3 regions of the Streptomyces sp. ITFR-6 genome follow, and region 3 is predicted to be linked to each of the others. Evidence: riboswitches for the same ligand, from Rfam matches in the RefSeq annotation. Region 3 holds a riboswitch; each other region holds the start of a gene.
The links. Region 3 has a riboswitch for cobalamin ahead of RLT59_RS30885 (cobalamin biosynthesis protein). Riboswitches for the same ligand answer to the same signal wherever they lie in the genome.

Region 1 (4,006 bases), 4.2 Mb from region 3:
AGGCGAAGCCCTGCACGGAGCCGCTGGCCTCGCGCAGCGCCTCGCGGGTCCGCGCGTCCCACACGCCGAGCCGCTTCAGCTCGTCGACCAGGTAGGCGTTGACCTGGAGGAACTCACCGCTGAGCGTCTCGCGCTTGAAGAGGTTGGAGACCTGCGGCTCGATGCACTCGTACACGCCCGCGATCGAGGCGATCGTCGCGGTCGGCGCGATGGCCAGGAGCAGCGAGTTGCGCATGCCGGTCTTCGCGACCCGGGCGCGCAGCGCGTCCCAGCGCTCCGGCCAGTTCAGCTCGGTGTCGTAGTGGTCGGGGTGCAGCACACCGCGTGCGGCACGCGTCTCGGACCAGGCGGGGAGGGGACCCGACCGCTCGGCGAGATCGCAGGACGCCTCGTAGGCGGCGAGCATGATGCGCTCGGAGATCTTCGTGGAGAGCGCGCGGGCCTCGGGGGAGTCGAAGGGCAGCCGCAGCTGGAAGAAGACGTCCTGGAGGCCCATCGCGCCCAGGCCCACCGGCCGCCAGCGGGCGTTGGAGCGCCCGGCCTGCTCGGTCGGGTAGAAGTTGATGTCCACGACCCGGTCCAGGAAGGTCACGGCGGTGCGCACGGTGGCGTCCAGCCGCTCCCAGTCGATCGTGCCGCCCTCGACGAACGCACCGAGGTTGACGGAGCCGAGGTTGCAGACGGCCGTCTCGCCGTCGTCGGTGACCTCAAGGATCTCCGTGCACAGGTTCGAGGAGTGCACCACGCGGCCCGGCTCGGCGGTCTGGTTCGCGGTCCGGTTGGAGGCGTCCTTGAACGTCATCCAGCCCTGGCCGGTCTGCGCGAGGGTCCGCATCATCCGGCCGTACAGCTCACGGGCCGGCATCGTCTTGCGGGCCAGGCCCTTGGCCTCGGCCGCCCGGTACGCGGCGTCGAAGTCGTCGCCCCAGAGGTCGACCAGCTCGGGCACGTCGGCGGGGGAGAACAGCGACCAGGTCCCGTCCGCGTCGACCCGGCGCATGAATTCGTCCGGGATCCAGTGCGCCAGGTTCAGGTTGTGGGTGCGGCGCTGGTCCTCACCGGTGTTGTCGCGCAGCTCCAGGAACTCCTCGATGTCCGCGTGCCAGGTCTCCAGGTAGACGGCGGCGGCGCCCTTGCGCCGGCCGCCCTGGTTGACCGCCGCGACGGAGGCGTCGAGCGTCTTCAGGAACGGCACGATGCCGTTGGAGTGCCCGTTGGTGCCCCGGATCAGCGAACCGCGGGCGCGGATGCGGGAGTACGAGAGGCCGATGCCGCCCGCGTGCTTGGAGAGGCGCGCCACCTGGTGGTAGCGGTCGTAGATCGAGTCCAGCTCGTCCAGCGGCGAGTCCAGCAGGTAGCAGGAGGACATCTGCGGGTGCCGGGTACCGGAGTTGAAGAGCGTCGGGGAGGAGGGCAGGTAGTCCAGCCTGCTCATCAGCCGGTACAGGGCCGCGACCTCGTCCAGCGCCCGCTCGGAGTTGTCCTCCGCGAGCCCGGCGGCCACCCGCAGCATGAAGTGCTGCGGGGTCTCGACGACCTGGCGGGTGATCGGGTGGCGCAGCAGGTAGCGGCTGTGCAGGGTGCGCAGTCCGAAGTAGCCGAAGCGGTCGTCGGCGCCGTCGGTGAGCGCCTGTCCCACCAGGGCGTCCAGGGCGGCCGCGTGCAGCGTCACGAACTCGGCGGTGCGGTCCGCGATCAGGCCCTCGCGGTGTCCGACGGCGACCGAGGCGGAGAAGGACGTCGAGCCCTGCCCGGCCGCCTCGTCCGCGATGGAGCGGGTGAGGAGACGGGCGGCGAGCCGGGAGTAGGCGGGGTCCTCGGAGATCAGGCCCGCGGCCGCCTCGGTGGCCAGCGAGCGCAGCTCGGCCTCGTCCGACCGGGCGTTGCGGCCGCGCAGCGCGGCGGCGGCGACGCGTCCGGGGTCGGTGTCGGGCAGATCCGCGGTGAGCTCGGTGAGGGTCCGCAGCAGTGCGGTGCCCGGTCCGTCGCTCGTGGTTCCCGTTGATTCGGCCGCTGAAACCGGATCGGCTGGCGCGATGGTCACGTGGTGCTCTCCCTCGCTCGGCTCTGGGCCGACGGGGGGAGCGGGGGCAGCCGGGCGGAGCGGGGCCCCGTTCGGGCAGCACTCCGTGCGGCGTCCACCGGCCCATCCACGAGGCCCGGACGTCTGGGCGTCCGGTTCGGTCGAGCCGGACGCGCTGTCGGCAGGTCCTCGGACTCGGGATGCGCAGAAGCACACCGATCACACCGTTGCGGGACAGTTCCGGATTCGCACCGGATTTCCCTGCGGCGACAGCGAGCACGAGCATACATGTGGGGGCCGCCGGATGAGGCAGCCCCCACATGTTGTGTCGCGTGGCCGTCAGGAGACCGCCCGTGCCGTGTCGCCCGGCCGTCAGGAGGGGCCGGTCAGGAGACCGCCGGGAACTCCAGTCGGTACGTCAGCAGCGAGAGCCCCTCGATCGGATACCAGTCCCTTTCCGGGGTCCGGACGAAGCCGAGGCGCCCGTAGATCCTATGGGCCCCGCGCATGGCCGGCTGCGTCGAGAGCACGATTCCGGTGACCCCCGCGGTGGCCCGTGCGCGGTCGATACAGGCCCGGACGAGCGCCTCGCCCGCCCCGGCCCCGCGCGCCTCGCGGGAGACCGCGAGCATCCGGAACTCGGCCTCGTCCGGCGCCGCGATATCGGCCCAGCGGTTGCCCGGCGGCGCGTAGGTGACCCCGCCGAGGACGCGGCCCCGCGCGTCCGCCGCGACGAGCACCTCGGCCTCCTCGGCCCGCCGGGGGACGTCGCGCAGCTGTACCAGGTACGGATCGTCGGCGCCGTAGTCCAGCAGCCCGTCCCCGAGATAGGCCTCGGCGGTGATGTCGCCGAGGGCGGCGTACTCGGCGGCCTCGACCGGCCTGATGATTATGTCCATGCGGGGAAGTCTGCCGCACCCCTGGGCGGCGACGGCACGGGTTTTCCCCCGGACGCGCGAACGGGCCGCCGCGCCCCCTCACAGGCGGGGTGCGGCGGCCCGTACACCTCGGTCAGTGACCGCCCGGGGCCCCGGCGGTGGCCGGCGGGAGCTCCGTCTTCACACCCGGGTCGCCCGCGTCCGCGGTGTAGTCGGCGGGAGAGGTCTCGTCGAGCCCGGCAGGCGCCTTCACGGCGTTCAGGACGAAGGTGAGGACGACGGTCACCACGATGTTCAGCACGAACGCCGTCAGGCCGATGTAGCCGATCTCGCCGATGCCCGGGATCTCCTTGGAGGACCCGCCGAAGTGCGCCTGGGTGGGGCTGGCGACCCCGTAGGCGGCGGCCGTCCCGTAGACCATGCCGACGGCCCAGCCCGCGAGCAGCGCCCAGCGGTGGAACCACCGGGTGAACAGGCCGCCGACCAGGGCCGGCATCGTCTGGAGGATCCAGATCCCGCCGAGCAGCTGGAAGTTGATCGCGACCGTCTTGTCCATGGTGAGGACGAAGGCGAGCGCGCCGACCTTCACCAGCAGCGATACCAGCTTGGAGACCCTGGTCTCCTGGGCGGGGGTCGCGTCGGGCTTCAGGAAGTCCTTGTAGATGTTCCGGGTGAACAGGTTTGCCGCCGCGATCGACATGATCGCCGCGGGGACCAGGGCGCCGATGCCGATGGCGGCGAACGCCACGCCCGCGAACCAGTCCGGGAACATGTCCTCGAACAGCTGCGGGATCGCCAGCTGGCCGTTGTCCACCTTGACCCCGGCGGCGATCGCCATGAAGCCGAGCAGCGCGAGCAGGCCCAGCATCAGCGAGTACAGCGGCAGGATCGTGGTGTTGCGGCGGATCACGTTGCGGCTGCGGCTGGAGAGCGTCGCCGTGATCGAGTGCGGGTACATGAAGAGCGCCAGCGCCGAGCCCAACGCCAGTGTGGCGTAACCCCACTGGCCGTCCACGCCGGGCGCGAGCGCACCGGTCGGCTTGGAGCCCGGCGGCCCGTTGAACTTCTCCTGCGCGGCGGCGAAGATGTCGTGGAATCCGCCGAG
Region 2 (4,006 bases), 5.5 Mb from region 3:
CGGCGAAGACCAGGTCGGCGCGTGCGTCGAGGACGAGTTCCTTGTTGATCGTCTCCTTGGACAGCCACGCGGTCTTCTCGTACCCGCCCTTCCAGGGGACGGACGTCAGGTCGCCCTTGTCGTCGGGCATCACATAGCCCGCCATGTGGTCTTCGAGTTCCAGGGCGAACATGATCTCGGTGATACCGACATCGTTGGTGACCACGCGCCGCGGGGCCTTGTCGTAGGTCTTCTTCTCACCGCAGTTCTCGACGGTCACGGGGTAGTGGCCCCCGGCCGCGGGTGCGCTCTTGTCGTCGTTCGCGTCCTGCGGGGTGATCTCGGCGCCGCAGCCGCTGAGGGCCAGCACGGCGGTGAGGGCGAGACCGATGGCGACGGGACGTATCGGGCTGGGCATGGTGGCAGGGCTTCCTTAGTAACGGGCGGCGGGGAGGAGGCGGTCGAAGATCAGCTGTACGGCGCCGGTCTCCGGGTGCGGTACCCGGTGCGCCCGGACGCCGAAGACCTCGGCCAGCAGCTCCGGGGTGAGTACGTCGTGCGGGGCGCCCGACGCGACGATCCGGCCGCGGTCGATGACATGGAGGACGTCGCAGTGGAGTGCGGCGAGATTGAGGTCGTGCAACGCCGTGAGCACGGTCAGTCCGCTGGCACGCACCAGGGCCAGTACCTCCAGCTGCTGGGCGATGTCCAGGTGGTTGGTGGGCTCGTCGAGCACCAGCGCGCGCGGCTGCTGCGCCATGGCGCGGGCGATCAGGACCCGTTGCTTCTCGCCTCCGGACAGGGTCAAAAAGCCCCGGTCGGCCAGGTGTCCGGCCCCGACCTCCGCCAGCGCGGCGTCACATGTGCGGCGGTCCTCCTCCGACACGCGCGCCGTCGGTCCCTGGTGCGGCATCCTTCCCATCGCGACGATCTCGGCGACGGTGAAGTCGAACTCGTGACTCGACTCCTGGGGAAGCGCGGCCAGCCGGCGGGCGGCCTCCCGCGGACTCAGGGCGTGCAGGTCCTCGCCGCCGATCCGGACGGTCCCGGCGGAGGGGTTCAGCGCCCGGTAGACGCAGCGCAACAGCGTTGACTTCCCGCTGCCGTTGGGCCCCACCAGTCCGACGAGCCGGGCGTCGCCCGCTCGCAGCGTGACGTCCTCCACCAGCCGCGCGCCGGCGATCTCGACCGTCAGCGCGTCGATATCGATCCGCATCACGCACCCCCGAAGGTGTAGGAGCGGCGGCGCATGAGGAGGATGAAGCACGGCACGCCGATCATCGCGGTCAGCACGCCGAGCGGCAGTTCCGCCGGGGCGAGCAGCACGCGCGAGAGGATGTCCACCCAGATCAGCAGGACGGCCCCCGCGAGCGGTGCGACGGCCAGCAGACGGCGGTGGTCCGCGCCGACCAGCATGCGCGCGGCGTGCGGGACCATCAGCCCGACGAAGCCGATCGCGCCGCTCACCGCGACCAGCGCCCCGGTGACCGCGGCGGAGACCAGGAACAGTTCCTTGCGCAGCCTGCCCGCATTCACTCCCAGGGCGGCGGCGGTCTCGTCACCCATCGCCAGGGCATTGAGCCGGCGCGCCGACCACCAGAGGTGGGCGAGGCCGCCGATCGTGGCGCCCGCGGCAATCGGCACGGAGGACCAGGTGGCGCCCCCGAGGCTGCCCAGCATCCACATCATCGCGGAGCGGGCGGCCTCGCCCCGCTCCGCGGCGAACACCATGAACGTCGTGATGGCCGAGAAGCCGTAGTACATGGCCGTGCCCGTCAGGACCAGGCGCAGCGGGGTCAGTCCGCGCGCGGTGCTGGCGACCGCGTATACGAGCATCATCGCGAGGAGCGCGGCGAGGAACGCCGCTGTGGACAGCGCCCAGACACCGAAGGCGCCGAAGACCCCGAAGATGAGGACGGCGTTCGCACCGACGGCCGCGCCGGAGGAGATGCCGAGCACGAACGGGTCGGCCAGGGCGTTGCGGACCATGGCCTGGACCGCGACGCCGATGGCGGACAGGCCGGCTCCGACGACCGCGGCCAGTACGGCTCGCGGAAAGCGCAGCTCCCACACGATGGTGTACCCGGCGACTTCACCGGGAGCGATCCGCTGTCCCGTCAGGCCTGCCCACAGATAGCGCGACACCTCTCCCCAGGAGATCCCCGAGGCCCCGATTCCGGCGCCGCAGACCAGGGAGAGCGGCAGCAGGGCACACAGCGTGATCACCAGCAGGGACAGGGGTACGCGCCGGGGAGGAGCGGGCCCGCCACCGGCGCGCGCCGCGCGCGAGGGCGGGGCGGGTATGCGTTCGAGGGGAGTGACCACGGTCGGATCGCTTTCACCTCAGGCCGTGCACCTGCACGATCGAAGGAGCGGCCCGGACGCGAAGCGCCCTGTGCAGCACCTCTCGCAGTCCACGGCGAATTGACAGGAGCCTTCACCGCCGCGGGTAATCGGGCTTGCGGAGCCATGGGGACGGCTCCGCCTACCGTTGCGGGTCAGCGCCGGAATTCGACCGGACTTCCCCCGCGGGGCGTGAGCAGCTTACGGGTACGGCACCGTGCTCTCCCTTTCGCCCCTGAGTCCCGAGCGCCCCGGAGCACCCCCCGAGCACCCCCGAGTGGCCCCTGAACAGCCCCTGACCCGCCCCGGAGAAGCCCCTGACGGGAGCACCGCACGGGCGCCGGAGCACCTAGCGTGACGGCGGATGCCCCGGCCGGGCCCGCACGCCTGACACAACCGCTCTCTTCGCAAGGAGGATCTATGCCGTTCAGGGGCAGATCCGCACTACGGCTCATCGCCGCACGGGGCACGGCCACGGCTGTGGCGGCTGCCACGGCCGCCGCCACCGGCCTCGCCGCCGCTCCCTCGGTCCACGCGTCGCCGCCCGCGACAGCTGCCCTTCGGTGGGCACCGTGTGACGTCCCGGCGGACCCGGGAGCCGAGTGCGCCGCGCTCTCCGTGCCGGTCGACTGGGACCACCCGGACGGGCCGAGACTCGATCTGGCCGTGGCCCGCCGCAAGGCCACAGAGCCCGGGGCGCGCGTCGGCTCCATGGTGTTCGGCCCCGGCGGGCCGGGCGACTCGGGTGTGGAGAGGGTGGTGGGCGGGATCAGCCGGTTCAGCCCCGAGGTCCGCCGCAGGTTCGACATCGTCAGCTTCGACCCGCGCGGCGTGGGCGGCAGCAACCCGGTGACCTGCTCCGGTGAACTGCTTGCCGAGCGGCCGTCGCCCGAGCTGGAGAGCCAGGCGGACTTCGACGCCACCCTGGCGTACAACAGACGGCTCCGCGCCGACTGCCGGGCCCGTACCGGCCCGGTGTTCGAGCACCTCGACACCGGGCAGACGGTCCGGGACCTGGACGCCCTGTGAGCCGCGCTCGGCGAGCGGAGACTGACCTTCCACGGCAGCTCGTACGGCACGCTGCTCGGCGCCCAGTACGCCGAGGCCTACCCGCGGCGCGTGCGCGCGATGGTGCTGGAGAGCGTGACGGACCACAGCGTCGCGGCCACCCGCGAATTCCTGCGCTCGGAGGCGGCCGCGGCGCAGGACTCGTTCCAGGAGTTCGTGAAGTGGTGCGAGGGTGCGGCGGACTGCGCCCTGCACGGCCGTGACGTCCGCGCCGTCTGGCAGGGCCTGCTGGCCCGCGCCGCGCGCGGCGAGCTGGCGGACCCGGCGAAACCGGGGACCTCGCTGTCGTCCTCGGATCTGGTCAACTCGTACGCGTTCCGGAGTTTCTACGAGGCCGACTACGCGGGCCTGGCCACGGGGATCGCGGGGATGGACGCGAGCGAGCCGCTGCCGGCGTCGCCCACCGGGACGGCGCCGCTGCCGCCGGCCACCCCCGGTCTTCTGCTCGGACTGGCGGCTGCCGGTGCGTGACTACCGGGAGTACGCCTCGCTCGTCGCCACGATGAACGCGACCGCGCCGGACCTGCCCCACCTGCTGCCGATCCACATGGTGGCGGCGTGTCTGGGCGCGCCGACCGCCAACCCGCAGCACCGCCTGGACGCACCCGGCGCTCCG
Region 3 (4,006 bases):
GACTGCCCGCGCCCTCGCAGATCACCGCGTCATATGTGGACCGGAGCTGCTCCAGGCAGTCCACGACGGTGGACAGCAACTGCTCCTGCCTGCCGCCGTGGTAGCCGCGGGCGCTCATCTCACCGACCGCGCGCCCCATCAGGACGACCTGGCTGGAGCGGTCGCTGCCGGGCTTGAGCAGTACCGGGTTCATCAGGGCGGTCGGCTCCACCCGGGCGGCCTGGGCCTGCATGGCCTGGGCCCGGCCGATCTCGGCGCCCTCACGGGTGACGAAGGAGTTGAGGGACATGTTCTGCGCCTTGAAGGGCGCGACCTTCACCCCCCGGCGCACCAGCCAGCGGCAGATCCCCGCCGTGACGACGCTCTTGCCCGCGTCCGAGGTGGTCCCGGCGACCAGCAGTCCGCCGCTCATGTCGGTCTCCGTCCTGAGGTGCGCGTACCCGGGGCAGGTGTCCCCGGGCCGCGCGTCGAGGTGATCCGTCGTGCGGCGGCGCCCACGCCCAGCCGGGCCGCCACGCTCACGCCGAGGGCCAGTACCCCGATCCGGCGCGACAGCCGTACGGCGTGTTCGATGTCCCCGGTCGCCACCGCCCGGCCCGCCTCGCCGTTGAGCACGGGGCGGTGTTCGACCCGGCCGCCGTAGGCGAGGGTGCCGCCGAGCCGTACGCCGAGCGCACCCGCGAACGAGGCCTCCACGGGGCCCGCGTTGGGGCTCGGGTGCTTGGCTCCATCCGCCCGCCAGGCGTGCAGCGCCCCCCGGGGCCGGCCGCCGGCGGCCACGGCGAGCAGGGCGGTGAGCCGGGCGCCCGGCCAGCCCACGAGGTCGTCGAGCCGGGCCGAGGCCCAGCCGTAGCGCAGGTAGCGGGGCGACCTGTGGCCGACCATCGCGTCCAGGGTGTTGGCGGCCCGGAAGCCGACGAGTCCGGGGACCCCGCCCAGCGCACCCCACACCAGGGCGCCGACCACGGCGTCGGAGGTGTTCTCCGCGACGGACTCCACCACCGCGCGGGCGATCTGCGGACCGTCCAGGGACTGCGGGTCGCGGCCGCACAGATGGGGCAGCCGCTCCCGCGCCAGGCCGAGGTCCCCGGCGGCCAGCGCGCCGCCGATGGACCGGGCCTCGCGCCCCAGCGACGTACCGCCGACGACGGACCAGGTGGCGGCGGCGGTCAGCGCGACGGAGGCGGCGGGGCGGCGGCGCAGCGCGCGGGAGGCCAGTGCCGCACCCCCGGCGGCGCCTCCGGCGCAGACCAGGGTGTGCAGAGCGCCCCACCCGCGGTGGTCGCGCCACAGACGGTGTTCGACGCCTGCCGCGGCGCGCCCGAAGGCGGCGACCGGATGTCCCCGGCGGGGATCACCGAGCAGCAGATCACCGATCAGACCGGCCGTGGCGCCGTACGCGAAGATGCGATCGGCACGCACGGTTCAGCCGGCCGTCGCGCCTCGACGGACCTTCGCGCGGGCAGCTGGTGCTGGTCGGAGGGGAGACACGGAGACGGGCGCACGGCGGCCGGGCATGGCGATATGTCCTCACTCAGGGTCCGCGCCCTGGTTCGACGTGACCGGCGACGAGAGTCTCCTGGCTCCCGGATCCGCAGTTCCCCTGGTCTTCCAGCCCACTCGGCGTGGACCGTGACTTCCGGTGGTGGGGGACTGCTCCCCGGTGACAGTGGCGGGACCGCGCCGGATTCGCACCGGCTTCCTCTGCTGTCGCCGTAATGGCTCCGGCAGTCCACCACGCTCCGCGAACGCCAGTCAACCTACCGTTGACCTGCGACGGCACAGTGTGCTGAGACGCACATCGGGCCGGCCGCACCCGGGGTGCGGCCGGCCCGAGGCGGCGGATGGATCAGGGGCTGTGGATCAGGCGACGATCAGGTAGATCCCGTAGGCCACCGCCGCCGCGCACAGTCCGAAGCAGACGTACGCGCCCGCGCGGGCGAGCATCAGGGACCCGCCGGACTGGCCGCCCCGCTCGGCCGGTTCCGGCTGCCTGGAGAGGCCGGCGATGCCCAGGGTGAAGAGGCCCACCAGGGCGACGGTGGCGACGAGAGAGACGCCGAAGACGGTGCCGAGGGCTGCCCAGTCGATGTTCATGGAGGATCTTCCTTACACCGTGGCGGGTCGTGCCGGGTCGGCTATGGCCGGGGCCGGGATGGTGGCGGTGAGGTCGTGGGCCTGGGCGGCCGGGGTGGGCGGCGGGCTGACGGCCGCGATGGCGGTGGTGACGACGCCCGCGGGTTCGGCTTCCGGGGTGACCGGAGCGCCGTCCTGGGCGCCGGGTGCGACATCGTCCTGGCCGACCGGCTTGCGGCGGGACAGCACCCAGATCGCTCCGGAGCCCGCGATCAGCAGTACGGCGACGAGCACGACACCCCAGGTGCCCTGCTTGGTGAGGAACTCCGCCCCCGCGCCGACCAGACCGGCGGCCGGCAGCGTCAGACCCCAGGCGACGAACATCCGGGTGGCGGTGGACCAGCGGACCACACCGCCCCGGCGGCCGAGACCGGCACCCATCACGGCACCGGAGCAGGACTGGGTGGTGGAGAGGGAGAAGCCGAGGTGCGAGGAGGCCAGGATGACCGTGGCCGCACTGGTCTGGGCGGCGAAGCCCTGCGGCGGCTTGAGCTCGGTCAGGCCGCTGCCCATGGTGCGGATGATGCGCCAGCCGCCGAGGTAGGTGCCGAGCGCGATGGCCATTCCGGCGCTGACGATGACCCAGACCGGCGGGTTGGAACCGGGGGAGAGGACTCCGCCGGTGACCAGGGCCAGGGTGATGATGCCCATCGTCTTCTGTGCGTCGTTGGTGCCGTGGGCGAGGGAGACCAGCCCGGCGGAGGCGATCTGTCCGGCGCGGTAGCCCTTGGCGGTCGCCTTCTCCTGGGCGCCGCCCTGGACCTTCCCGCCGATCCGGTACGTCAGCTTGGTGGCCAGCAGCGCGGCCAGTCCGGCGACGATCGGGGCGGCGACCGCGGGGAGCAGCACCTTGGTGACGACGGTGCCGCCGTCGACAGAGGACCAGCCCGCGGACATCACCGCGGCGCCGATCAGACCGCCGAAGAGGGCGTGCGAGGAGCTGGACGGGAGCCCGACCAGCCAGGTCAGCAGATTCCACAGGATGGCGCCGACGAGCGCCGCGAAGATGACCTCGGTTCTGAGGCCGTCCTCATTGATGATCCCGCCGGAGATCGTCTTGGCGACCTCCACCGACAGGAACGCGCCGACGAGGTTGAGAACGGCGGACATCGCCACCGCTGTCTTGGGTTTGAGTGCGCCGGTCGAGATGGTGGTCGCCATCGCGTTGGCGGTGTCGTGGAAACCGTTCGTGAAATCGAACACTAGAGCTGTCACGATCACAATCGCGAGCAGCAGCGTGATGTGTTCCATTTACCCAGGCAATCGTTCGACGTCAGTGGCACGAGGAACGTAGGCAACCTGGGTGAACGGAAGATGAACTAAACAGGGCGTTGCGGTGACCCCAACCGGAGCGGCCCCGCCCCGTTTGGCCGTGGTCCGACAGGGCGGGGCGGGTACGGGGCGGTGTGGGCCCCGAATGCGGGGCCGCCCGGCCTCCGGCGGGAGGCGGAATCATGGACCGCTCATCAGTGGAAAGGATCTTCGTATGAGCGATCAGCGGCAGGATCCGGTCGAACACACCGGGGGCCTCGAACGCACCGGTGCCACCGGCCACGCCGGAGACACCGACGCCGGAGACATCGAACGGGCCTGGGGCGCGGTCGTCGCCACCGCGCGCAGGACGGCGGCCGACGGTCTGGTCGTCGGCACCTCGGGCAACGTCTCCGCGCGGGTGGGCGACACCGTCCTGGTCACCCCGAGCGGTGTGCCGTACGACCGGCTCCGCCCCGAGGACCTGGTCGGCGTCGATCTGGAGGGCAACCGGATCCTCGGTGAGCTGGCCCCGACCAGCGAGCTTCCGCTCCATCTCGCGGTCTACCGGAATACGGCGGCGGCCGCTGTCGTGCACACCCACGCGGTGCACGCCACG

Region 1: linked by a shared signal. The riboswitch ahead of RLT59_RS11580 (ribonucleoside-diphosphate reductase subunit alpha) and the one ahead of RLT59_RS30885 (cobalamin biosynthesis protein) in region 3 are both predicted to bind cobalamin.
Region 2: linked by a shared signal. The riboswitch ahead of RLT59_RS05375 (FecCD family ABC transporter permease) and the one ahead of RLT59_RS30885 (cobalamin biosynthesis protein) in region 3 are both predicted to bind cobalamin.

Annotation. Positions count from the first base shown of each region.
Region 1 is NZ_CP134612.1:2,609,697-2,613,702, reverse strand. It holds gene RLT59_RS11580 (ribonucleoside-diphosphate reductase subunit alpha) at 1-2,044, opposite strand, end outside; cobalamin riboswitch at 2,186-2,322, opposite strand; gene RLT59_RS11575 (GNAT family N-acetyltransferase) at 2,410-2,922, opposite strand; gene mctP (monocarboxylate uptake permease MctP) at 3,035-4,006, opposite strand, start outside.
Region 2 is NZ_CP134612.1:1,253,878-1,257,883, forward strand. It holds gene RLT59_RS05365 (ABC transporter substrate-binding protein) at 1-397, opposite strand, end outside; gene RLT59_RS05370 (ABC transporter ATP-binding protein) at 413-1,195, opposite strand; gene RLT59_RS05375 (FecCD family ABC transporter permease) at 1,195-2,304, opposite strand; cobalamin riboswitch at 2,406-2,552, opposite strand; partial or broken gene RLT59_RS05380 (alpha/beta hydrolase) at 2,743-4,006, shown strand, end outside.
Region 3 is NZ_CP134612.1:6,786,542-6,790,547, forward strand. It holds gene RLT59_RS30880 (cobyric acid synthase) at 1-412, opposite strand, end outside; gene RLT59_RS30885 (cobalamin biosynthesis protein) at 409-1,422, opposite strand; cobalamin riboswitch at 1,573-1,706, opposite strand; gene RLT59_RS30890 (hypothetical protein) at 1,864-2,097, opposite strand; gene RLT59_RS30895 (inorganic phosphate transporter) at 2,110-3,387, opposite strand; gene RLT59_RS30900 (class II aldolase/adducin family protein) at 3,623-4,006, shown strand, end outside.